3 regions of the Streptomyces sp. NBC_01381 genome follow, and region 1 is predicted to be linked to each of the others. Evidence: riboswitches for the same ligand, from Rfam matches in the RefSeq annotation. Region 1 holds a riboswitch; each other region holds the start of a gene.
What was found. A riboswitch is a leader RNA that binds a small molecule or an ion and turns the genes downstream of it on or off. The one in region 1 is predicted to bind cobalamin.
Positions count from the first base shown of each region.

Region 1 (7,393 bases):
CCAAGAACACAACGGTGGCCGCCGCGATCGGCGTCGCCGAGGCCGCGGCGCTGATGCGGGAAATGATCGAGAACGAGGCTCAACTCATCCTCATCTCCACCATCTTCGCGTTCGGATTCATCTGCCTCACCCTCCCGACCGGGTTGTTCCTCGGCTGGGTGAGCAAGAAGGTGTCGGTGAGGCGATGAGTGCGCAGAACGTTCTGTACGACGTCCCGGGGCCGCGTGCCAAACGGCGCAACGTGCTGCTCACGGTGGTGTTCCTGGTCGCACTCGCCGTCCTGATCTGGTGGGTGGTCCAGAGCCTCGCCGACAAGAACCAGCTCGAGTGGGTCAAATGGCGGCCCTTCTTCACGGACTCCCGGGCCTGGGAGACGTACATCCTGCCGGGGCTCAAGAACACGCTCATCGCCGCTGCACTGTCCATGGTCATCGCGCTGCCGCTCGGGGCGCTGTTCGGCATCGCCCGGCTCTCGGACCACTGGTGGGTGCGGGGTGCGGCCGGCACCGTCGTGGAGTTCTTCCGCGCCATCCCGGTGCTGATCCTGATGCTCTTCGCGAACGCGGCGTACTCCGAGTACACCGACATCAGCCCCGCCAGCCGGCCGCTCTACGCCGTCGTCACCGGTCTCGTCCTCTACAACGCCTCCGTACTCGCGGAGATCGTACGAGCCGGAATCCTGTCCCTCCCGCGGGGCCAGACCGACGCGGCCAAGGCGATCGGCATGCGCAAGAACCAGGTCATGCGCCACGTGCTGCTGCCGCAGTCGGTCACCGCGATGCTCCCGGCGATCGTCAGCCAGCTGGTGGTCATCGTGAAGGACACCGCGCTGGGCGGCGCGCTGATCGGTTTCTCCGAACTCCTCGCGTCGGTCCGCCCGATGAGCGCGAACTACGGCGCCAACACCATTGCCAGCTTCACCGTGGTCTCCGTGATCTTCGTCGTGCTGAACTTCGCACTCACGTCCTTCGCGAGCTGGCTGGAGGGCAGGCTGAGGCGCGGCAAGAAGTCCACCGGCGCGGTGGTAACCGCGGACGCGGTCGAGACGCTGGCGACACCGGGCGAGCACTTGGGCCGTGACGATCTCGGGGGAACGGGCGGCAGCTCCAGCAAGTGACCACGTACCGCAGCGGTGTGCGGGAACGACCGCCGTCATACCGAAGTCCTCGCCGAGCTGCGGGCCGCGGGCGCCGAGTGGGTTCAGCTGGACGAGCCCGTCCTGATGCAGGACCGCACCCCGGCCGAAGTGAACGCCGTCGCCCGCGCCTACCGCGATCTCGGCGCGCTCACCGACCGGCCCCGACTGCTCGTCGCCTCCTATTTCGACCGGCTCGGCGAGGCCCTTCCGGTGCTGGCCATGGCGGATGTCGACGGCCTCGCCATCGACTTCACCGGGCCCGCCGCCGCCAATCTCGACGATCTCGCGGCCGTCGGCGGTCTGCCCGGCAAGCGTCTTGTCGCCGGCGTCGTCGACGGCCGCAATGTGTGGATCAACGACCTGGGGAAGTCCCTGGCCGTGCTCGGTACGTTGCTCGGGCTCGCCGGGCGGGTCGACGTGGCCGCCTCCTGCTCCCTGCTGCACGTCCCGCTGGACGCCGACGCCGAGCAGGGGCTTGATCCGCAGATCGCCCGCTGGCTTGCCTTCGCCCGGCAGAAGACCGGTGAGATCGCCACCCTCACCCGCGACCCGGTGGTGCGCGCCCGCGCCGCGGCCGTCACCGACGCGGACACCCGCCGTTCCCAGACGTACGCCGAGCGGGTCGCCGCCCGGCGCGAACGGCCGCCTGCCGCTGTTGCCGACGACGTCCATCGGCTCCTTCCCGCAGACCGGCGAACTGCCCACTGCCCGCGCCGACTTGCGTGCCGGACGCATCGGCACGGCCACGTACGAGGAGCGCATCGTGGCCGAGATCCGCGAGGTCATCGCCTTCCAGGAGAAGACCGGCACCGACGTCCTGGTGCACGGCGAGCCCGAACGCAACGACATGGTCCAGTCCTACGGGACGCGCCATGTCTTCCGCCGATCCTGGCCGGCGACATCTCCCACCCCGAGCCGATGACGGTGCGTTGGACCGCGTACGCCCAGCCCCTCGCCGACACCGCCCGCCAGGTCGCGCTCGCGCTGCGCGAGACGCTGCCGCTGCGCGCCGCCCACCACGGCGGGTATCTCGCCTCGGCCACCGAGTCCTTCCGGCTCGGCACGAGCGGCGTACGGCCGGACAGCCAGATCCACACCGACATGTGCTACGCCGAGTCCGGCGACATCCGCCCGCTCGCACATGCAGGTCGCCGGCGAACTCGCCGCGTCCGGCTATCCCCCCGGACCGCGGTCTGAAGACCCGGGGCTGGACCGAGGTCCGCGCCGCCCTCGAGAACCTGGTCGGCGCCGCGCGCGAGCTCCGCTCCACCCTCTGACCAGGGGCGTACGCGGTGGTGGTGTGCGCTTGCGTGTGCCACCGCCGCGCCCGCCGTGCGAGTTGTCAGGCCCCACGTGGCGCACTAGTGTCACCACGCCTTGGTGCTCGGGAAATCCGGTGTGATGCCGGTGCGGCCCTCGCCACTGTGATCGGGAAAGTCCGGCTCCGGCCCCCTGTGGGGGCAGCCACTGGGTACTCACGTGCCCGGGAAGGCGGAGTCCGGGCGGTACGACCCGTCAGCCAGGAGACCGGTCAAGGCGCGTTGTCCATCCACGAGGTGCTGGAGAGGTCTGTTCCGCCATGCACATAGCCGAGGGTTTCCTCCCCCCGGCGCACGCGATCGCCTGGAGTGTCGCGTCCGCGCCGTTCGTCGTCCACGGAGTCCGTTCCCTCACCCGTGAAGTCAAGGAGCACCCCGAGAGCACCCTGCTCCTCGGCGCGTCCGGAGCCTTCACCTTTGTCCTCTCCGCCCTGAAAATCCCTTCTGTCACGGGCAGTTGCTCGCATCCGACGGGCACCGGGCTCGGCGCGATTCTCTTCCGGCCGCCGATCATGGCGGTGCTCGGCACCATCACACTTCTGTTCCAGGCTCTGTTGCTCGCCCACGGCGGGCTCACCACGCTCGGCGCCAATGTGTTCTCCATGGCGATCATCGGGCCATGGGCCGGGTACGCCGTCTACCGGCTCCTGAAGAGATACGACGTACCGCTCATGGTGGCCGTGTTCTTCGGGGCGTTCGTCGCCGACCTGTCGACGTACTGCGTCACCAGCGTCCAGCTGGCCCTGGCGTTCCCCGACCCCTCCAGCGGATTCATCGGCGCCCTGGGCAAGTTCGGCGGCATCTTCGCCGTCACGCAGATCCCCTTGGCGGTCAGCGAGGGACTGCTCACCGTCCTGGTGATGCGGCTCCTCGTGCAGTCCAGCAAGGGCGAGCTCACCCGGCTCGGCGTGCTGCTTCAGGGCAAGAAGTCCGAGACGGAGGCCAGTGCCTGATGAGCCGCAACGCGAAGATCAACACCCTGCTCCTGGTCATCGTCGCCGCACTCGCGGTGCTGCCCCTGGTCCTCGGCCTCGGCGACGACAAGGAAGAGCCGTTCACCGGCGCCGACGCCCAGGCCGAGACGGCGATCGCCGAGAACGACCCCGAGTACGAGCCGTGGTTCTCGCCCCTGTACGAACCCCCGTCCGGGGAGATCGAATCGGCGCTCTTCTCCCTGCAGGCGGCGCTCGGCGCGGGCGTCCTCGCCTACTACTTCGGGCTGCGCAAGGGGCGCCGCCAGGGTGCCGAACGTGCGCGGGCGGAGGCCGCCGACGCCGAGCCGTCCACGGATGCGGACGCGGACGCGGATGTGGATGGGGATGCGGACGTGGGCGCTGAGGGCACCCGGCCCAAGACCGAGCAGGTCTGATCCGGCGTGCTGCCCATCGACGCGGCGGCGCACAGCAGTCGCTGGCGCCGCCGTCATCCCGTGGACAAGGCCGTGCTCGGGCTCGGTCTCACCGCCCTCGCGGTCTCCCTGCCGCCCTGGCCGGGCGCCGCCCTTGTCCTGGTCGCCGCGCTCGCCGTGCTGCTCGGCCCGGCGGGCGTGCCGCCCCGCAAGCTGTGGCGCGCCTACCGCGTACCGCTCGGCTTCTGCGTCACCGGCGCCCTGAGCCTGCTCATCCAGATCGCAGGACCAGGAGGGTTCATCACGCTCGCCGACGGCGGTCCGGCGCGCGCGGGCGGTCTGCTCCTGCGCACCTCCGCGGCCTCCCTTGGCGTCCTGCTCTTCGCCTTCACCACGCCGATGTCGGACCTGCTGCCCCGCCTGGTCAAGGCGGGCGTGCCGGCACCCGTTGTGGACGTGGCGCTCGTCACGTACCGGATGAGCTTTCTGCTTCTGGACTCCATGACGCGGATCCGTCAGGCGCAGGCCGCGCGGCTCGGGCACACGACCCGGGCCGCCGCCTGGCGGTCGCTCGCCGGGCTCGGCGCCACCGCGTTCGTGCGGGCCTTCGACCGGGCGAGCCGGCTGCAGGCGGGCCTCGCCGGACGGGGTTACGACGGGACGCTGCGGGTCCTTGTGCCCGAGGCCCGGGTCTCCCGGCCCTTCGTGACCGTGAGCGCGGCACTTCTCGTGGCCCTGGTGGCCCTCACCCTCGTACTCGAAAGGCTTCTTCCATGAGCGAGCCGAGCGCTCCTCCCATGCCGCCGGGCGAGTCCCTGGTGGCTCTGCGCGCGGCTTCGTACGCGTACGAGGACGGCCCCACCGTGCTCGACGGCCTGGACTTCGACATCGTCGAGGGGCGTGCACTCGCGCTGCTCGGACGCAACGGCAGCGGCAAGACCACCCTGATGCGGCTGCTCAGCGGTGGACTGCGCCCGGACGCCGGTGAGTTGACGGTCGACGGGAGCAGGGTGACGTACGACCGCAAGGGTCTTACCCGGCTGCGTACGACCGTTCAGCTCGTCGTCCAGGACCCGGACGACCAGCTGTTCGCCGCGTCGGTCGAACAGGACGTGTCCTTCGGTCCGTTGAACCTCGGCCTGCCCGACGCGGAGGTCCGCGCACGGGTCGCCGAGGCGCTCGACGCACTGGACATCGGCGCCCTGGCCGACCGCCCCACCCATCTGCTCTCCTACGGCCAGCGCAAGCGGACCGCCATCGCCGGTGCGGTGGCGATGCGCCCGCGCGTACTGATCCTCGACGAGCCGACCGCGGGGCTCGACCCCGACGGGCAGGAACGCCTCCTCGCCACCCTGCAACGGCTGCGGGACTCGGGGACGACCGTGGTCATGGCCACCCACGACGTGGACCTGGCCCTGCGCTGGGCGGACGACGCGGCGCTGCTCACCCCCTCGGGGGTGCGCACCGGGCCGGTCGCGCAGTCGCTGGCCCGGCGCGACCTGCTGGCCCAGGCAGGCCTCCATCTGCCGTGGGGGATCGCCGTGCGCGATCTGCTGCACGCGCACGGGCTGCTTGCGGAGACGGACGACGGGCCGCGCACCCCTGAGGAGTTGGCGCTCAGGGCAGCAGTGCCACCAGCGTGACGGTGGTGCCGGTGTCGCCGACCGTGATGTCGAGGCGGTCGGCGAGCGCCTCGGCGAGCCACAGACCGCGGCCGTTCTCGGCCTCGTCGTCGACGGAGCTGTCGATGTCGATGTCGATGCCGTGGCCGTGGCTGTGGCCGTTCAGTGGCCGTGCGAGTCCCGGGCCGTTGTCGGTGATGACGCAGCGCAGGCCGTCGTCCGTGTGGTCGAGGTGGATATGGCCCTTGCCGCCGCCGTGCACGATCGCGTTGCTCGCGACCTCGTGCACGGCGAGCACGAAGTCGCCGAGCCGGGGGTCGCAGAGGCCCGCGTTCTCGGCCCTGCGGGTCACCTGATGGCGCAGTCGCGCCAAGTCGCCGATGGTGAAGGGGAGTTCCAGCGGCGGCGGCCGGTCCTGAGCGGGATCGCGGGGGTTGGTCCGGGGGCCGCGGTCGCCCCCGTAGTCGTCGCTGTCGATGCCGCGGTTGAGGATCACTGCGCGGATCACCCTTCAGCCAGGACGAGTTGAGGGACTTCGGCGGCTCGGCAGAGCCGTATCACCTTGCTCTGCGCGGGTCGGACGCGGACCGTGATCCGCTGGTCGCGGGGGAGTCCGCGCGCGAGCCGTACCAGCAGAGCGGCGCTGTGTACGTCGATGAAGCAGAGTTCGGAGAGATCGAGCGCCCCTGGCCGGCCGGGACCGGTGAGGGCGTGGGTGAGGGCCGTGGCGAACTCCTCGCGCGTGCAGAGGTCGGCGTCTCCGGCGATCCGCAGCTCGCCGCCCGTGCGGGTGACTTCCAGGGCGCCGAGCCGGTGCAGGACCTTCTTGGGGTGGGCCCGGCGGATGCGGTCCAGGAGGGCGTCGTCGAACTTGCGCCGGTCGTACTCGCAGATGGCGGTGAAGCCGATCTCGGCGAAGAGCGGAGAGAGATCGGTCTCGTAGGAGACCAACAGGTCGTGGTCGACGCCCGGTTCGGCGGCCCAGGCCATGTCACCCACCACCCGGAGCCCCGAGAAGCCCTTGTGCCGGGCCTGTTCGGTGAGCTCCACCCAGGTGCGGGCCCGCTCGACCGGGTCGAAGCCGCTGTCCGGGTCGTAACCCGGCACTTCGTTGACCACGGCCAACTGCCCCTCGCAGAGGGCCGCTTCGACGGGGAAGCCGCGGATGCGTAACTGTTCGGCCGCGACGGCCGGGGTGGTCGCAGGGTCGGTGAAGAGCATGACCTGCTCACCCCGTGACAGGCCGATGTCGGTGTAGGCGGCGCGGAGCTCCCAGCGGTCTTCGTCGTCGTCGAACCCCAGGCAGGCGTGGTCGCCGGCGTTCATACGGGTGACGGAGACCGTCCGGGTCGCGGAGCTGGCGTCCATGAGGGCAGACCCTAGGGGCGGTGGCGGGGCCGTGCCTCTGCTGATCGCAGTTGTCCGAAGTCGTTCCGGTCGGGTTCGGGTCGGTCCGCGTGATCAGTACGAGTGATCATTAAGGGCGCCCGGCATGGACGGATTCTGCCAACTTGCCATCGGGGCAAGGGCGTTCTCGCAGGAGGCTCCCGCAGATCGAAATCGCGTTGCGTCGCGCGATCGGCCGACGCGATGATCGGCCCATGGCCCCGAATCCCCCCGACGGCCGCGCCGGAATCGACGCCGCCCTGGTGAAGCGCCTGATCGCCGCCCAGTTTCCGCAGTGGAGCGAACTGCCCGTGCGGCCCGTCGAGGTCGACGGCTGGGACAACCGCACGTACCGCCTCGGCGACGCCATGACGGCCCGGCTGCCCACCGCCGCCGGATACGCCCCCGCGGTCGCCAAGGAGAACCGCTGGCTGCCGCGCCTCGCGCCGGGCCTGCCGGTGGCCGTTCCGCCGATCCTGGCCCAGGGCGAACCGGGCGAGGGATACGCCTTCCCGTGGTCCGTCCGCGGCTGGCTGGACGGCGAGACGGCCGCGCGCGACCGCATCGACGGCATGGAGCG
Region 1 is NZ_JAPEPI010000002.1:1,517,619-1,525,011, forward strand. Features, by position in the region: gene OG453_RS28550 (amino acid ABC transporter permease) at 1-188, shown strand, start outside; gene OG453_RS28555 (amino acid ABC transporter permease) at 185-1,117, shown strand; partial or broken gene OG453_RS28560 (5-methyltetrahydropteroyltriglutamate--homocysteine S-methyltransferase) at 1,160-2,415, shown strand; cobalamin riboswitch at 2,500-2,689, shown strand; gene OG453_RS28565 (energy-coupling factor ABC transporter permease) at 2,718-3,410, shown strand; gene OG453_RS28570 (energy-coupling factor ABC transporter substrate-binding protein) at 3,410-3,826, shown strand; gene cbiQ (cobalt ECF transporter T component CbiQ) at 3,833-4,582, shown strand; gene OG453_RS28580 (energy-coupling factor ABC transporter ATP-binding protein) at 4,579-5,448, shown strand; gene OG453_RS28585 (ATP-binding protein) at 5,423-5,923, opposite strand; gene OG453_RS28590 (MEDS domain-containing protein) at 5,932-6,795, opposite strand; gene OG453_RS28595 (aminoglycoside phosphotransferase family protein) at 7,029-7,393, shown strand, end outside.

Region 2 (7,393 bases), on a different contig from region 1:
AGGCTGCCGCCCTCGCAGAAGTCGTTCTGCACATCGACGACGATCAGAGCGCGGCGCATCGGGTGTCCTTCGGTCGGCAAGGCTGGCTGGTAGGTGCGGGGGACTCGGCCGGATGAACCGAGCGTAGAGACTTCCGTTGCGTTGCGGGAGGGGGTGTTCGGCTGCCCCGGCGTGCGGCCACCGGCCGTCCCGTGGCGTCAGGCGTACTCCGTGGGAATGACCGCCTCGCCCTTGGAGAGCTGGGTGGCGGAGAGGGGGAGCCGGGCCCGTGCCGCCGCGTGCCGGTCGCGGACCGTGTCCAGCGGCTCGCGCGCCACCACCTCACCGCCCTTGATCAGCTCGACGAGGAGTTCGTGGTCGGCGAGCTCCACCGGAACCGGGCCCGTGCCGATCACCTCGGCCTCGGCGACCCCGTGCTCGTCGGGCCGCCGGGCGGCCCACTTGCGGCCGCCGACGGACGACTTCCCGCCCACGGACTTCTTCGCCACCGCCTCCAGCGGAGCTTGAGGGTCCGCCGAGTGGGCGCGGGCCACCAGCTTGTAGACCATCGAGCAGGTGGGGTGCCCGGAACCGGTGACCAGCTGGGTGCCCACGCCGTACGCGTCGACGGGCGCCGCGGCCAGCGAGGCGATGGCGTACTCGTCGAGGTCGGAGGTGACCACGATCTTGGTCTTCGTGGCGCCGAGCTCGTCCAGCTGCTGGCGGACCCGGTGGGCGACCAGGAGCAGGTCGCCGGAGTCGATGCGTACGGCGCCGAGCTCGGGCCCGGCGACCTCGACGGCCGTACGGACGGCCTCGGTCACGTCGTATGTGTCGACCAGGAGCGTCGTGCCGGGGCCGAGGGAGTTCACCTGGGCCTGGAAGGCGTCGCGTTCGTTGTCGTGCAGGAGGGTGAAGGCGTGCGCGGACGTGCCGACCGTGGGGATGTCGTAGCGGAAGCCCGCCGCCAGGTCGGACGTGGTGGTGAAGCCGCCGACGTACGCGGCGCGCGATGCGGCGACGGCCGCCAGTTCGTGGGTGCGCCGTGCGCCCATCTCGATCAGCGGGCGCTCACCGGCGGCCGACGCCATCCGGGACGCTGCGGCCGCGATCGCCGAGTCGTGGTTGAGGATGGAGAGGATCACCGTCTCCAGGAGGACGCACTCCGCGAAGGAGCCCTCGACGCGCAGGATCGGCGAGCCCGGGAAGTAGACCTCGCCCTCCGGATAGCCCCAGATGTCACCGCGGAAGCGGTACGAGGCGAGCCACTGCAGGGTCTCCTCGTCGACGACACGGCGCTCGCGCAGGAAGCCGATGACGTCGGCATCGAAGCGGAAGTTCTCCACGGCGTCCAGGACACGGCCGGTGCCGGCCACCACTCCGTAGCGCCGTCCCTCGGGCAGTCTGCGCGTGAAGACCTCGAAGACGGAGCGCCGGTCGGCGGTGCCCGCCTTCAGCGCTGCCTGCAGCATCGTCAGCTCGTAGTGATCGGTGAAGAGCGCCGTCGACGGAACATCCACCGGCAGCCCAAGGTCCGCTGTGTTCATACGAAGGATGCTACCCCGCATCTCGTCACTCTGACGATTTCCCGGGTCCATTTGTGCGATGGCCCCCTGCGGGTGGCAGCATGGGACAAGTGAGTACGGCTCCCGCAGAGATCACGCGCCCGGAATCGGCCGAAGAGACGTTCGCCGTCCCGGAGCCCGACGTCCCCTGGATCACGCTCGTCCACAACGACCCGGTCAACCTGATGAGCTACGTGACGTACGTGTTCCAGGCGTACTTCGGGTACTCGAAGCACAAGGCCACCAAGCTGATGATGGATGTGCACCACAAAGGCCGAGCCGTGGTCTCCACCGGCACGCGCGAAGAGATGGAGCGCGACGTCCAGGCCATGCACGGGTACGGGCTTTGGGCCACCCTCCAGCAGGACCGCAAGTAGCAGGCCGACAGCAGTGGACCGGAAGCAGCGACGCATCTGATGCCAGGACAATTCGAAGCGATCCCCGGGGGCGGCGCCGCCGTCGCGCTCGACGAGGTCGAGATCTCGATCATCCGCTCCCTCGCCGTCCAGCTCCTTGAGCTGATCGGCCCCGGACCGGGAGAGGACGCCTCCGACGACCCGCTCGCCGAGCTGTTCGCGGACGGCCCCAGCGAGCCGCCGACCGACCCGGTGCTCCAGCGGCTGCTGCCCGACGCGTACGGCGGACCGGGCAGCGAGAAGGCCGACGAGGACGAACTGCGGGCGTACTCCGCGGAGTTCAGGCGCTTTACGGAGAACGACCTGCGGGCCAAGAAGCGGGACGACGCCCTGGTCGTGATCCGCTGCCTGGACTCCATGACGGCGGCAGGCGACGGCGGCGCCGTCCTCAAGCTGTCGGCGGAGGAGTCCCGGCACTGGCTCGGCGCCCTCAACGACCTCCGGCTCGCGATCGGCGCCCGCCTCGACGTCATCGACGAGGAGGACACGGACCTCCTCTACCAGCTGCCGGACGAGGATCCGCGCAAACCGATGGTGATGGCCTATTTGTGGCTGGGCGGTCTGCAGGAGACGCTGGTCAGCACGTTGATCGTGTAGTTGCTGGTGCAGTTGCCGGTGTAGTGGAACGGCTCACGGGGGCCGAAAATCGATGTAGACGGCACCTGTAACAGGTGTTCGCTCAGCGGATCCTCAAATCCGGATAACGATCACGTCACTTCAATGCCCCCGTATGACGCCGCGGGGGAATTTTGTCCGCTTCTTCCAGTGGTCTGCGCCACACGTGGCTGAGCCGATCACTGTTGCGACCGTGATAAATCTTCACGACCACTCGGTGACGCCACCCATGTCACCGATGGCGCTCGGGCCGGCAGACCGCCGGTAGCACTCCATCCATATCCGGGGGGATCAGGACCTGATCCGTGGCCATACGCAGACTGCGGGCACGGATCAGCGTGGAGAAAGGCGTCACCATGACCTCAGTGCAGGTCGAAGAGCATCACGACGGCAATGAGGCCGATCAGGCCAAGGGCTCGTCCGGTTCATCCGGCGAGGGCTATCAGCGCGGGCTCGGGGCCCGCCAGATCCAGATGATCGCGATCGGCGGTGCCATCGGCACCGGCCTGTTCCTCGGCGCGGGCAAGGCCATTCACAAGGCCGGCCCCAGCCTCATCCTGGCGTACGCCATCGCCGGCCTTGTCATCTTCTTCATCATGCGGGCCCTGGGCGAGCTGCTCATGTACCGCGCCGTCTCGGGTTCCTTCTCGGAGTACGCGCGCGAGTTCATCGGCCCGTTCTTCGGATACGTGACCGGCTGGACGTACTGGCTCTTCTGGGTCGTCACCGGCATCACGGAAGTCACGGCCGCGGCCCAGTACATGCAGTACTGGACCCACAACTCCATCCCACAATGGGCGTACGCGCTGATCTTCACGGTCATCCTGTACGGCGCCAACCTGATCTCCGTGAAGCTCTTCGGTGAGCTCGAGTTCTGGTTCTCGATGGTCAAGGTCACCGCGATCATCGGCATGATCCTCATCTGCGCCGGCATCCTCACCATCGGCTTCTCCGACGCCGGTGACACCGCGTCCGTGAGCCACCTGTGGGACCAGGGCGGGTTCTTCCCCAACGGCATCGGCTCCACGCTGATGACGCTGCAGATCGTGATGTTCGCCTTCCTCGCCGTCGAGCTCGTCGGCGTCACCGCGGGCGAGTCCAAGGACCCCAAGACCGTCCTGCCCAAGGCCATCAACACCGTGCCGTGGCGCATCGCCGTCTTCTACGTCGGCGCGCTCATCATGATCCTCTCGGTCGTGCCGTGGACGTCCTTCAAGCCGGGCGTCTCCCCGTTCGTGAAGGCCTTCGAGGAGATGGGTCTGGGCATCGGTGCCGCCATCGTCAACTTCGTCGTCCTGACGGCCGCGCTCTCCTCCTGCAACTCCGGCATGTACTCCACGGGCCGCATGCTCCGCGACCTGGCGCTCAACGGCCAGGGCCCGCAGTTCTTCACCAAGCTGACGAAGAACGGCCTGCCGCTGGTCGGCACCACCGTCTCCGCCGCGTTCATGCTGGTCGGCGTCTGGATCAACTACCAGTGGCCGGGCGAGGCGTTCAACTACGTCGTCTCCTTCGCCACCATCTCCGGCATGTGGGCCTGGATCATGATCCTGGTCTGCCAGATCAAGTACCGCCGCAAGGCCGACCGCGGCGAGCTGCCGCAGTCCACCTTCCGGGCTCCGGGCGCGCCGTACACGAGCTGGTTCGCACTGCTCTTCATCGGCATGGTCATCGTGATGATGGGCGTCGACAAGGACGCGCGCATCTCGCTCTACGCAGCCCCGGTGTGGGCGCTCATCCTGGGCGTCGGCTACCTGGTCATGCAGAAGCGCAACGGTCAGCCGACGGGCGGCGGCGACGCCGAGCCGCAGGACGCGATCAAGTCCTGACTCCCGCCTGATCCCTGCTGATCCCAGCATGTGGGCCCGTTCGTACCACACTTCGGTACGGACGGGCCCCTCTGCTTATCCTGGCTCCCATGCTGACCCTGACCCAGGCCCTCCACGACCAGATCGTCGCGCACGCGCGCCAGGACCACCCCGACGAGGCGTGCGGCGTGGTCGCGGGTCCCGCGGGCACCGGCCGCCCCGAGCGCTTCATCCCGATGCTGAACGCGGCCCGCTCGCCCACGTTCTACGAGTTCGACTCGGGCGACCTGCTCAAGCTGTACCGCGAGATGGACGACCGCGACGAGGAGCCGGTGATCGTCTACCACTCGCACACGGCGACCGAGGCGTACCCCTCGCGCACCGACATCACGTACGCGAACGAGCCCGGCGCGCACTACGTCCTGGTCTCCACGGCGGACACCGACGGCGCGGGCGACTTCCAGTTCCGCTCCTACCGGATCGTCGATGGCGAGGTCACCGAGGAAGAGGTCAAGGTCGTCCAGGCATACTGAGCCTCACCTTTGAGGCGGCAGGACCCAGGAAGCCGGTGCGAATCCGGCACGGTCCCGCCACTGTGACCCCACCCTTCGCGGGTGGGGCAGTCAGGAACTGACCTGCCGCCCTCTCCCACGGATACAGGGGACGCGGAATCCCCTGGAGGAGGCACAGCTCAGCCATGTCCCGACCGCTGCGCGCACTCATAGCCGCCGCCCTGTTCGCCCCGCTCGCCGCGTGCACGAGCTCCGCGGAGCCCGATGCCGCGCCGGGGGCGAAGGCCGCCGGGTTCCCGTACACCGTCACCAACTGCGGCGTGAAGACGACGTACGATGCGCCCCCGAAGCGCGCCGTGACGATGAACCAGCACACGACGGAAGTGATGCTGGAGCTTGGCCTTGCGGACCGCATGGCGGGCACCGCCTTCCTGGACGACAAGGTGCTTCCGTCGTACGAGAAGGCCTACGCGTCCGTCCCGGTCCTGGCCAAGGAGTACCCCTCCTACGAGAAGCTGCTCGCCGCCAACCCCGACTTCGTGTACGGCGGTTACCCGAGCGCCTTCCTCGCGGGCGAGGGCCGCAGCCGCGCGGCGCTCGCGAAGTCCGGCATCAGGACCCGCCTCGACGTGGAGGGCTGCGCGAAGCGCCCGGTGACCATGAAGGACGTCTTCCGGGAGGTCCGCGAGGTCGGCTCCACCTTCGGGGTACGGGCACGGGCGGACCGCTGGGTGAGCGGCGCCGAACGCGAACTGGCCGACACCGAAAAGAAGTTGAAGGGCGGCAAACCCCTCCCGGTCTTCGTGTACGACAGCGGCGACAAGACGGCCTTCACCGCGGGCGGCCGGGGCATCGGCAACGACATCATCGAGCGGGCGGGCGGCCGCAACGTCTTCGCCGACCTGGACAAGTCCTTCGGCGACGCGTCCTGGGAGTCGGTGGTGGACAGCAGCCCCGAGGTGATCCTGATCCTCGACTACGGCGGCACGACCGTCGCCCAGAAGAAGCGCCGCCTCCTGGAGGACCCGGTGCTCGCCGACGTCCCCGCCATCAAGAACAAGCGGTTCGCGGTGCTGCCGCTGTCGGATGTGGTGACGGGGGTGCGGGCTCCGGGTGCGGTGAAGAAGCTGGCGGAGCAGCTGTGAGCCGCACCTCTCAGAAACCGCCCTACGCAGCCGTCATCACCGCCCTCCTCATGGCCCTCGCCGCAGCGGCCACCGCAGGCCTCGCCCTCGGCTCGGTCAAGATCCCCGTGACCGATGTCCTGGAGATCCTCACGGGCAGAGCGGAACCCTCCCCCTTCCGCACGATCGTGCTGGACGCCCGCCTACCCAGGGTCCTGCTCGGCGCGGCCGTGGGCGCGGGCCTCGCCGTCATAGGCACGGTCCTCCAAGCCCTGGTCCGCAACCCCCTCGCGGACCCCTTCCTCCTGGGAGTCTCCTCCGGCGCGTCGGCCGGCGCGGTCGCCGCGATCGTCCTCGGCAGCGCCTTCGGCATCGGCGCGGGCCTGTCCCTCACGGTCACGATCCCGGCCGCGTCCTTCGCGGGCGCGCTCCTCTCCCTGCTGCTCGTCTACACCCTGGCCAGAAGCGCCGGCGGCGGCTTCGCCACGGGCCGGCTGATCCTGGCGGGCGTGGCCGTCTCGTACATCCTCTCCGCCCTGACCAGCCTGATCCTGGTCGTCGCGGACAGCACGGACCATCTGCAGGAGGTCCTGTACTGGACGCTCGGCGGCCTCGGCAGCGCCCGCTGGGACATGCTGGCCCTCCCCGCAGGCGTACTGATCGTCGGCACGGCGCTCCTGCTCGCCCTGGCCCGCCCCCTGGACCTGCTCCTCGTCGGCGAGGAGGGCGCCACCGTCCTCGGCCTGGACACCGCACGCTTCCGCGCCGCCGTCTTCGTCGTCGCCTCGCTCCTGACCGGCGTACTCGTCGCGTACAGCGGAGCCATCGGCTTCGTCGGCCTGATGGTGCCGCACGCCGCCCGGATGCTGGTCGGCGCATCCCACCGCGCGCTGCTGCCGGTCGTGGCGCTCGCGGGCGCGGTGTTCCTGGTGGCCGCCGACCTCGCCGCGCGCACGGTCGCCGCCCCGCAGGACATCCCGGTGGGGGTGCTCACCGCGCTCACCGGCGGCCCGTTCTTCCTGTGGCTGCTGCGCAGGAGCCGTGGCGGGGAGGCGGCCGTATGACCGCCCTGAGCACCGAGAACCTCGCCTATCGGGCGCCCGGCGGCCGCCTCCTCGTCGACGGCGTCACGCTGCACGCCGCCGACGGCGAGACCGTCGGCATCGTGGGCCCCAACGGCAGCGGCAAGACGACCCTCCTGCGCTGTGTGTACGGCACGCTGACGCCCACCGGCGGCCGCGTCCTCCTGGACGGTGACGACCTGGCGGGCAGCTCCGCCAAGGCCCGCGCCCGCCGCATCGCCACCGTTCCGCAGGACGGCCACGGCGGCTTCGAGCTCACCGTCCGGCAGATCGTCGCGATGGGCCGCTCCCC
Region 2 is NZ_JAPEPI010000001.1:2,039,340-2,046,732, forward strand. Features, by position in the region: gene OG453_RS09745 (isochorismatase family protein) at 1-59, opposite strand, end outside; gene OG453_RS09750 (nicotinate phosphoribosyltransferase) at 198-1,526, opposite strand; gene clpS (ATP-dependent Clp protease adapter ClpS) at 1,607-1,921, shown strand; gene OG453_RS09760 (DUF2017 domain-containing protein) at 1,961-2,557, shown strand; gene OG453_RS09765 (amino acid permease) at 2,932-4,404, shown strand; gene OG453_RS09770 (M67 family metallopeptidase) at 4,494-4,916, shown strand; cobalamin riboswitch at 4,889-5,037, shown strand; gene OG453_RS09775 (ABC transporter substrate-binding protein) at 5,081-6,040, shown strand; gene OG453_RS09780 (iron ABC transporter permease) at 6,091-7,083, shown strand; gene OG453_RS09785 (ABC transporter ATP-binding protein) at 7,080-7,393, shown strand, end outside.
Region 2: it holds a riboswitch for cobalamin, as region 1 does, so the genes downstream of both, OG453_RS09775 (ABC transporter substrate-binding protein) here and OG453_RS28565 (energy-coupling factor ABC transporter permease) in region 1, are expected to answer to the same signal.

Region 3 (7,393 bases), on a different contig from region 1:
CCGCAGCGCCTCCGCCACGGACCCCGCGTGCACGGTCGACTCGGCCATCAGCTCCGCGTCCGGCACGGCCTCGCCGCCGAGCAGCACCGTCGGGATCCCGGCGGCCTTCAGCGCCGCGAGCCCGTCCTCCCAGGCGCGCCTGCCGCCGAGGAGGCGTACGACGGCGATGTCGGCGCCCTCGATCAGGGCGGGCAGCTCGTTCTGTACGTCGACCCGGGTCGGGTTGCCGATGCGGTACCCGGCGCCCGAGGCACGGGCGGCCAGCAGGTCCGTGTCGGCGGTGGACAGAAGCAGGACGGTCATGAGGGTGCCCCCGGTGCGATGAAGGGGAGACCGGACGGTGTGCCGGTCTCGATCAGACTGAGCAGCGCGTCCGTGTCCGCGTGTTCTTCGATCAGGTCTCCGAGCAGGTCGAGCTGCTCCTCGCGCAGTGCGCCGAAGCTGGTGTCGGGCGCGGGCACGAAACGGCGCCCGGCGGCGCGGGCCACCTCGGTGAGGAAGCGCCGCCGGAACGCGTCGCTCTCAAGGGAGCCGTGCCAGTGCGTGCCCCACACCTCACCGACGCGGCAGCCGTCCAAGAAGGGCTCTCCGCCCAGGACTTGGGCGACGCCGTGATGAATCTCGTACCCCTCGACGGGTTCCCCGAGTGCCTCGCCGACGGGCCGGGCGAGGGTCTTCTCGCGGGCGAACCGCACGCGCACGGGCAGCAGCCCGAGCCCGTCCACGGCCCCCGCGCGCGATTCCACGTCGTCCTCGATGTGCTCGCCGAGCACCTGGAAGCCGCCGCAGATCCCGAGCACGGGCCGCCCCTCGGCCGCACGCCGCGCGATGGCGTCGGCGAGCCCACGCTCGCGCAGCCATTCAAGCGCGCGCACGGTCCCGCGCGTCCCCGGCACGATCACGAGATCGGCGTCGACGAGTTCCTCGGCCCGGTCCACGAACCGCACGACGACACCGGGTTCGGCGGCGAGCGCGTCCACGTCCGTGAAGTTCGACATCAGCGGTACGGCACAGACGGCGACCCGCAGCACGTCCTCGCCGACCGGGGGAGCGACGACGGACTCCCGCACGGCACCCCGCAGGGACACCCGAAGGCCGTCCTCCTCGTCGATGCCGAGCCCGTGCTGGAACGGCAGCACACCGAACGTGCGCCGCCCGGTGAGTCCTTGCAGCATGTCGAGCCCGGGTGCGAGCAGCGACACATCGCCCCGGAACTTGTTGACGAGATACCCGGCGACCAGTTCCTGATCCTCGGCACTGAGCAGCGCGGTCGTGCCGAAGAAGGAGGCGAAGACGCCACCGCGGTCGATGTCGCCGACGACGACGACGGGGAACCGGGCGGCCCGCGCGATCCCCATGTTCACAATGTCCGTACGCCGCAGATTGATCTCGGCGGGACTGCCCGCGCCTTCGCAGATCACGGCGTCATAGCTGCCCCGAAGTTCCTCAAGACATCCCACCACGGTCGAGAGCAACGCCTCCTGGCGCCCGCCGTGATAGCCACGCGCACTCATCTCGCCCACGGGCTTCCCCATGAGCACCACCTGACTGCTGCGGTCGCTGCCCGGCTTGAGCAGCACGGGATTCATCAGCGCGCTCGGCTCGACCCGGGCGGCCTGCGCCTGCATGGCCTGCGCCCGCCCGATCTCGGCGCCTTCGCGCGTGACGAAGGAGTTGAGCGACATGTTCTGCGCCTTGAACGGCGCGACGGAAACTCCTTTGCGAGCCAGCCACCGACAGATCCCGGCGGTGACGACGCTCTTCCCGGCGTCAGAGGTGGTTCCGGCAACAAGCAGCCCGCCACTCATGAGGTTCTCCTTGACTTGCTCTGCCGTCCTTGCTGTGGGCAGGCGTTCCGCAGGGCGGAACGGGTGGGCACAGTCCCAACTGCCGGGCTCCGCTTCGGACGGGCGGCCATGGCAACCCCCAGCGCCAGCAGCCCAACCCGCCGAGACAGCCGAACAGCCCGCTCGATGTCAGCCACGGCAACGGCACGCCCACCCCCATTGAGAACAGGCCGATGCTCAACCCGCCCCCCGTACGAGAGAGTCCCCCCGAGCCGCACCCCCAACGCCCCGGCAAAGGCCGCCTCAACGGGCCCAGCGTTGGGACTCGGATGCTTGGCGGCATCGTCACGCCAGGCCCGCAGCGCCCCGGAGGGCGAATCCCCCGCAGCAGCCGCCAGCAGGGCGGTCAGCCGAGCCCCCGGCCACCCCAGAACATCATCGAGCCGAGCAGACGCCCACCCGTACCGGAGGTACCTCGCGGACTTGTGCCCCACCATCGCGTCCAACGTGTTCACGGCCCGAAACCCGACAAGCCCCGGAACGCCCGCCAACGCCCCCCACACCAGCGCCCCCACGACGGCGTCGGACGTGTTCTCGGCGACGGACTCGACGACGGCCCGCGCGATGCCGTCGGCATCCAGCGCCTGCGGATCCCGCCCGCACAGATGCGGCAGCCACTCCCGCGCCACCTCGATGTCCCCCGCGGCGAGCGCCCCGCCGATGGCCCGCGCCTCACGCCCGAGCGAGGTCCCGCCGACCACGGCCCAGGTCGCGGCGGCGGTCAGCGCGACCGATCCGGCGCGCGAGTGGCGACGTACAAGAGAAGAGGCAAGGGCGGCGGCACCCGCAGCACCGCCGGCGCACACCACGGCATGCAGCGCGCCCCACCCGCGGTGATCCCGCCACAGGACACGCTCGACGGCACCCGCCGCACGCCCGAACGCGGCGACCGGATGCCCGCGGCGAGGATCACCGAGAAGCAGGTCACCGAGGAGCCCGGCGGCGGCGCCGTACGCGAAGTCGCGATCGGCACACACGGGTTCAGCCGACCGTTACGTGAAGGGGAGCGACGGGCCCGGCCTGGACAGGCGGGGGCACAGGAACCGGCAACGGGCGGCCGCGCATGGCGATATGTCCTCACTCAGGGTGTCCGCGCCCTGGTTCGACGTGATCGGCGGGCGAGAGTTCCTGGCTCACGGGGAGTCGTCTCCCCGGTGACAGTGGCGGGACCGCGCCGGATTCGCACCGGCTTCCTCTTCTGCCGCCGTAATGGCTCCGGCAGTCCACCACGCCCGCGAACGCCCGTCAACTCGCCTTTGACCTGCGACGGGAGAGTGTGCCAAGGCCCACATACGAAGGTGGGGTGCGGGACGCCGAAGCGTCTCGCACCCCACCTCGAACTCCGTCGTCAGGCGACGAACTCCGGCCGTCAGGCGACGATCAGATAGATCCCGTACGCCACCGCGGCCGCGCACAGCGCGAAGCACGCGTACGCGCCGGCGCGCGCCGCCGCAGCGTTGCCGCCCGCGGCGGAAGCGGCGCCGGAGGCGGCCGCCTCGTGCTTGGAGAGGCCGACGATGCCGAGGGTGAACAGGCCCACCAGGGCCACCGTCACCGCGAGGCTGACTCCGAAGACGGAGCCGAGAGCTGCCCAGTCGATGTCCATGCTGATCTGTCCTTACACCGTGGCAGGCCGGGCGGGGTCCGCCACGGAGCCGGTCGGGGCCGGGATGGTGGCCTTGACGTGGTCGTCGTCGGCGGCCGTCGCGGCGGCGCCGGTGGGCGGCGGCGTGACGGCGGCGATCGCGGTGGTCACGACGCCCGCGGGCTCCGCGTCGGAGCCGCCGATCTCGTCGTCCGCGACGTTCGTGTGGTCGACGGCGTTGCGCCGCGAGAGCACCCAGATGACGGCCGAGCCGCCGACCAGGAGCGCCGCGGTCGCCGCGATGCCCCAGGGGCCCTGCTTGGTGAGGAACTCGGCGCCCGCGCCGACCAGGCCGGCGGCCGGGAGCGTCAGACCCCAGGCGACGAACATCCGGGTCGCCGTGGACCAGCGGACCACACCGCCCTTGCGGCCCAGGCCCGCGCCCATCACGGCGCCGGAGCAGGACTGCGTGGTGGAGAGCGAGAAGCCGATGTGCGACGAGGCGAGGATGACCGTCGCGGCGCTGGTCTGGGCGGCGAAGCCCTGCTGCGGCTGGAGGTCGGTGAGGCCCTTGCCCATGGTGCGGATGATGCGCCAGCCGCCCAGGTAGGTGCCGAGCGCGATGGCCACACCGGCCGAGACGATGACCCACATCGGGGGGTTCGCGCCGGGGTTGAGGACGCCGCCGGTGACCAGGGCGAGCGTGATGATGCCCATGGTCTTCTGCGCGTCGTTCGTGCCGTGCGCCAGCGAGACGAGGCCGGCGGAGGCGATCTGGCCGGCGCGGTAGCCCTTGGCGGTCGACTTGGTGTCGGTGTTGCGGCCGATCCGGTACGTCAGGCGCGTGGCCGCCATCGCGGCGAGACCCGCCACGAGCGGCGCGGCGAGGGCCGGGATCAGGATCTTGGTGACGACGGTGCCGCCGTTGATCGACGACCAGCCCATCGACATGACGGCGGCGCCGATGAGGCCGCCGAAGAGTGCGTGGGAGGAACTGGAGGGCAGGCCCACCAGCCAGGTCAGCAGATTCCAGAGGATCGCGCCCACCAGGGCCGCGAATATGACCTCTGTCTTCAGTCCGTCCTCGTTGACGATGCCGCCAGAGATCGTCTTGGCGACTTCGACGGAGAGGAATGCTCCGACGAGGTTCAGCACGGCGGACATGGCCACCGCCGTCTTGGGCTTGAGGGCGCCGGTCGAGATGGTGGTCGCCATCGCGTTGGCTGTGTCGTGGAAACCGTTCGTGAAGTCGAACACGAGAGCGGTAACGATCACGATCCCGAGGAGAAGCGTGATGTGTTCCATTTACCCAGGCTTCTGTTGGACGTCAGTGGCAAGTGGAACGTAGGCAACCTGGGTGAACGGAAAGTGAACTGGGCCGGGCGGTGCGGTGACTCGATGCGGGGCACCGCCACTCCGCTTCCGTCGGAACCGTGACGGAGATCGTCCGGAGCGGCGGTACGGGGCCCGGAATCCGGGCTTCCAAGGGCTTTTGGCTACCCTCGGGCGAACCTCTTCAGCTGGTTCATCGAGCCGTTGAAGAGATTCTGATCACCCGGCAGCTCGCCGCCGTTGTCGTACTGCCAGATGGTCAAGTACGACCACCCCTTGGGCAGCGTCCCCGACGTCGACGACCAGCGCGCGAGCCACAGCGCGTGATTCGCCGCGAAGGCGCGGCTGCCGCCCGTGCAGTTGTTCCACCACTTGGTGGTCGTGTAGATCACGGGACGGCGTCCCGTCTGGCGCTGCACCTCGTTGCTGAACGACTTGATCCAGTTGACCATGCCGGTCTTGCTGAGGCCGTAGCACTTGCGTTTGCTGTACGGATTGTGCTCGATGTCGAGCGCGGGCGGCAGCGTCCAGCCGTCCGCCCGCCAGCGCCCGCCGTGGCTCATGAAGTACGCGGCCTGCTTCTTGCCGGACGACTTGTTCGGTACGGCGAAGTGGTACGCCCCGCGGACGATGCCCGCGTTGCGGGAGCCGTTGTACTGCTGCTTGAAGTGGGGATTGCGGTACGTGTGGGACTCGGTGGCCTTCACGTACACGAAGCGTGCGCCCTTGCTCTTGGCCTTCTGCCAGTTGACGTTCTTCTGGTGCGACGAGACGTCGTGGCCCCTAGGCTTGCCCGCCGCCGAAACCGGAATCTCGGCGAGGGCGGTCCCGCTCAGGGCCAGCGTTGCCACTGAGGCGGCGATGACGCGGGCGCGGCGACGGGACGGTTTGTGATCACGAGCCATATTTCCCCCCGGATGGCGACGTGCATGACAAATCCCCCAGAGGTTACTGGAAGATCACCGCATGCCGGTCGATCGCCAGCCAATCATCGCCAGAAGGGGATGTATGCCCATAACACGCCGATACGGACGCTCCGGCTCCGCACTGCGGTGCCGCGGTCCCGGCTGGCAGGATCACGGCATGACTGAGCAGCGGCAGGACGCGGTGGAACGGGCCTGGGGCGATCTCGTCGCGGCGGCTCGCAGGACCGTCTCGGACGGCCTGGTGGTCGGCACGTCGGGCAATGTCTCCGTACGCGTCGGCGGCACGGTCCTGGTCACCCCGAGCGGAGTCCCCTACGACCGCCTCACACCGCGGGACGCGGTCGGCGTCGACCTCGACGGCGCCCGGCTCTTCGGCGACCTCACCCCGACCAGCGAACTGCCGATGCACCTCGCGATCTACCGCAACACCTCCGCCGGGGCCGTGGTCCACACCCACGCGGTGCACGCCACGGCCGTCTCCACGCTGCTGCCGGAGCTGCCGCCGATCCACTACATGGCGGCCTCGATGGGCGGCCCCGCCCGCGTCGCCCGGTATGCGCCGTACGGCTCGGACGAGTTGGCCGAGAACATGCTGCACGCCCTGCGCGAGCGCACAGCTTGTCTCCTCCAGAACCACGGAACCATCACATACGGAGACACTCTGGACCAGGCATACGACCGCACGGCCCAGCTGGAATGGATGTGCCGCCTCTGGCTGACGGCAAGCGCGATCCCCGGCCACGCGCCGACCCTGCTGTCGGACGCCCAGCTACGGGAAGCGGAGGACCGACTGCGGGGGTACGGGCAGGGGTAAGCCCTGCGGGGCCTCTCCCCAATCCCGCCCCTTCCCGATTTTCCGGCTCCGCCGGCCGCGCAGTTGCCGTCATCACCGGCTTCGCCGAGTTCGTCCTCAAACGCCGGACGGGCTGAATCATCCAGCCCCTCCGGCGTTTGAGGAGCGGGGTCCGGGGCGGAGCCCCGTGGCGTCCACCACTTCGGGGGTCTGGGGGCGGAGCCCCCAGTTTCGGGAAGGGGCGGGATTGGGGAAGAAGCCCGCCGCAGGCGCAACGGTCCGCAGCCGGAATCACTCCACAGCCCCCGTCCACTGGCCCTACCCAGCCACCCCGCCGACACTGGACACGTGCGCCCAGCCAAAGCGACGGCAACGGCCGTCACCGCCGCAGCGACCGCCCTCCTGGCCGGCGCAGCCGCCATCGCGGCGGGCCGCGTCGCCAGCAACGCCGCCCTCAAGACCCCGGCAGGCCGCCCCCTGCCGGGGCCCCGCCTCACGGTCCACGCCACGGCGGCAGGCCAGATCACCCTGACCCGCGCCCTCGCGAGCCTGCGCCCCGGCAGATACGGCCTCGGCGGCGCCGGCAGCCACGCGGTGATCGGCCCGGTCGTCGACTCCGCGCCGCACGAGGCCGACACCGTCGTACGCCGCCTGGAAGCCGTCACCCACGGCACCCTGGACCCCGGCGCCCGGGTCCGGCTCACCCCGCAGGTGTACATCGGCGACCCGCACGCCGCGCTCGACATCGACCACGCGGACGTGGACATCCCCGGAGAACTCGGCGGCCTGCCCGCCTGGTTCGTGCCCGGCGCCCGCGACACCTGGGTGATCACCGTGCACGGCCTCGGCACCACCCGCGAGCACCCCATGGTCGTCATGGACTTCCTGCACCGCCTGCAGTTCCCCATCC
Region 3 is NZ_JAPEPI010000001.1:3,453,325-3,460,717, forward strand. Features, by position in the region: gene cobN (cobaltochelatase subunit CobN) at 1-303, opposite strand, end outside; gene OG453_RS16085 (cobyric acid synthase) at 300-1,808, opposite strand; gene OG453_RS16090 (cobalamin biosynthesis protein) at 1,805-2,824, opposite strand; cobalamin riboswitch at 2,947-3,098, opposite strand; gene OG453_RS16095 (hypothetical protein) at 3,217-3,453, opposite strand; gene OG453_RS16100 (inorganic phosphate transporter) at 3,466-4,737, opposite strand; gene OG453_RS16105 (lysozyme) at 4,929-5,669, opposite strand; gene OG453_RS16110 (class II aldolase/adducin family protein) at 5,848-6,504, shown strand; gene OG453_RS16115 (S9 family peptidase) at 6,832-7,393, shown strand, end outside.
Region 3: it holds a riboswitch for cobalamin, as region 1 does, so the genes downstream of both, OG453_RS16090 (cobalamin biosynthesis protein) here and OG453_RS28565 (energy-coupling factor ABC transporter permease) in region 1, are expected to answer to the same signal.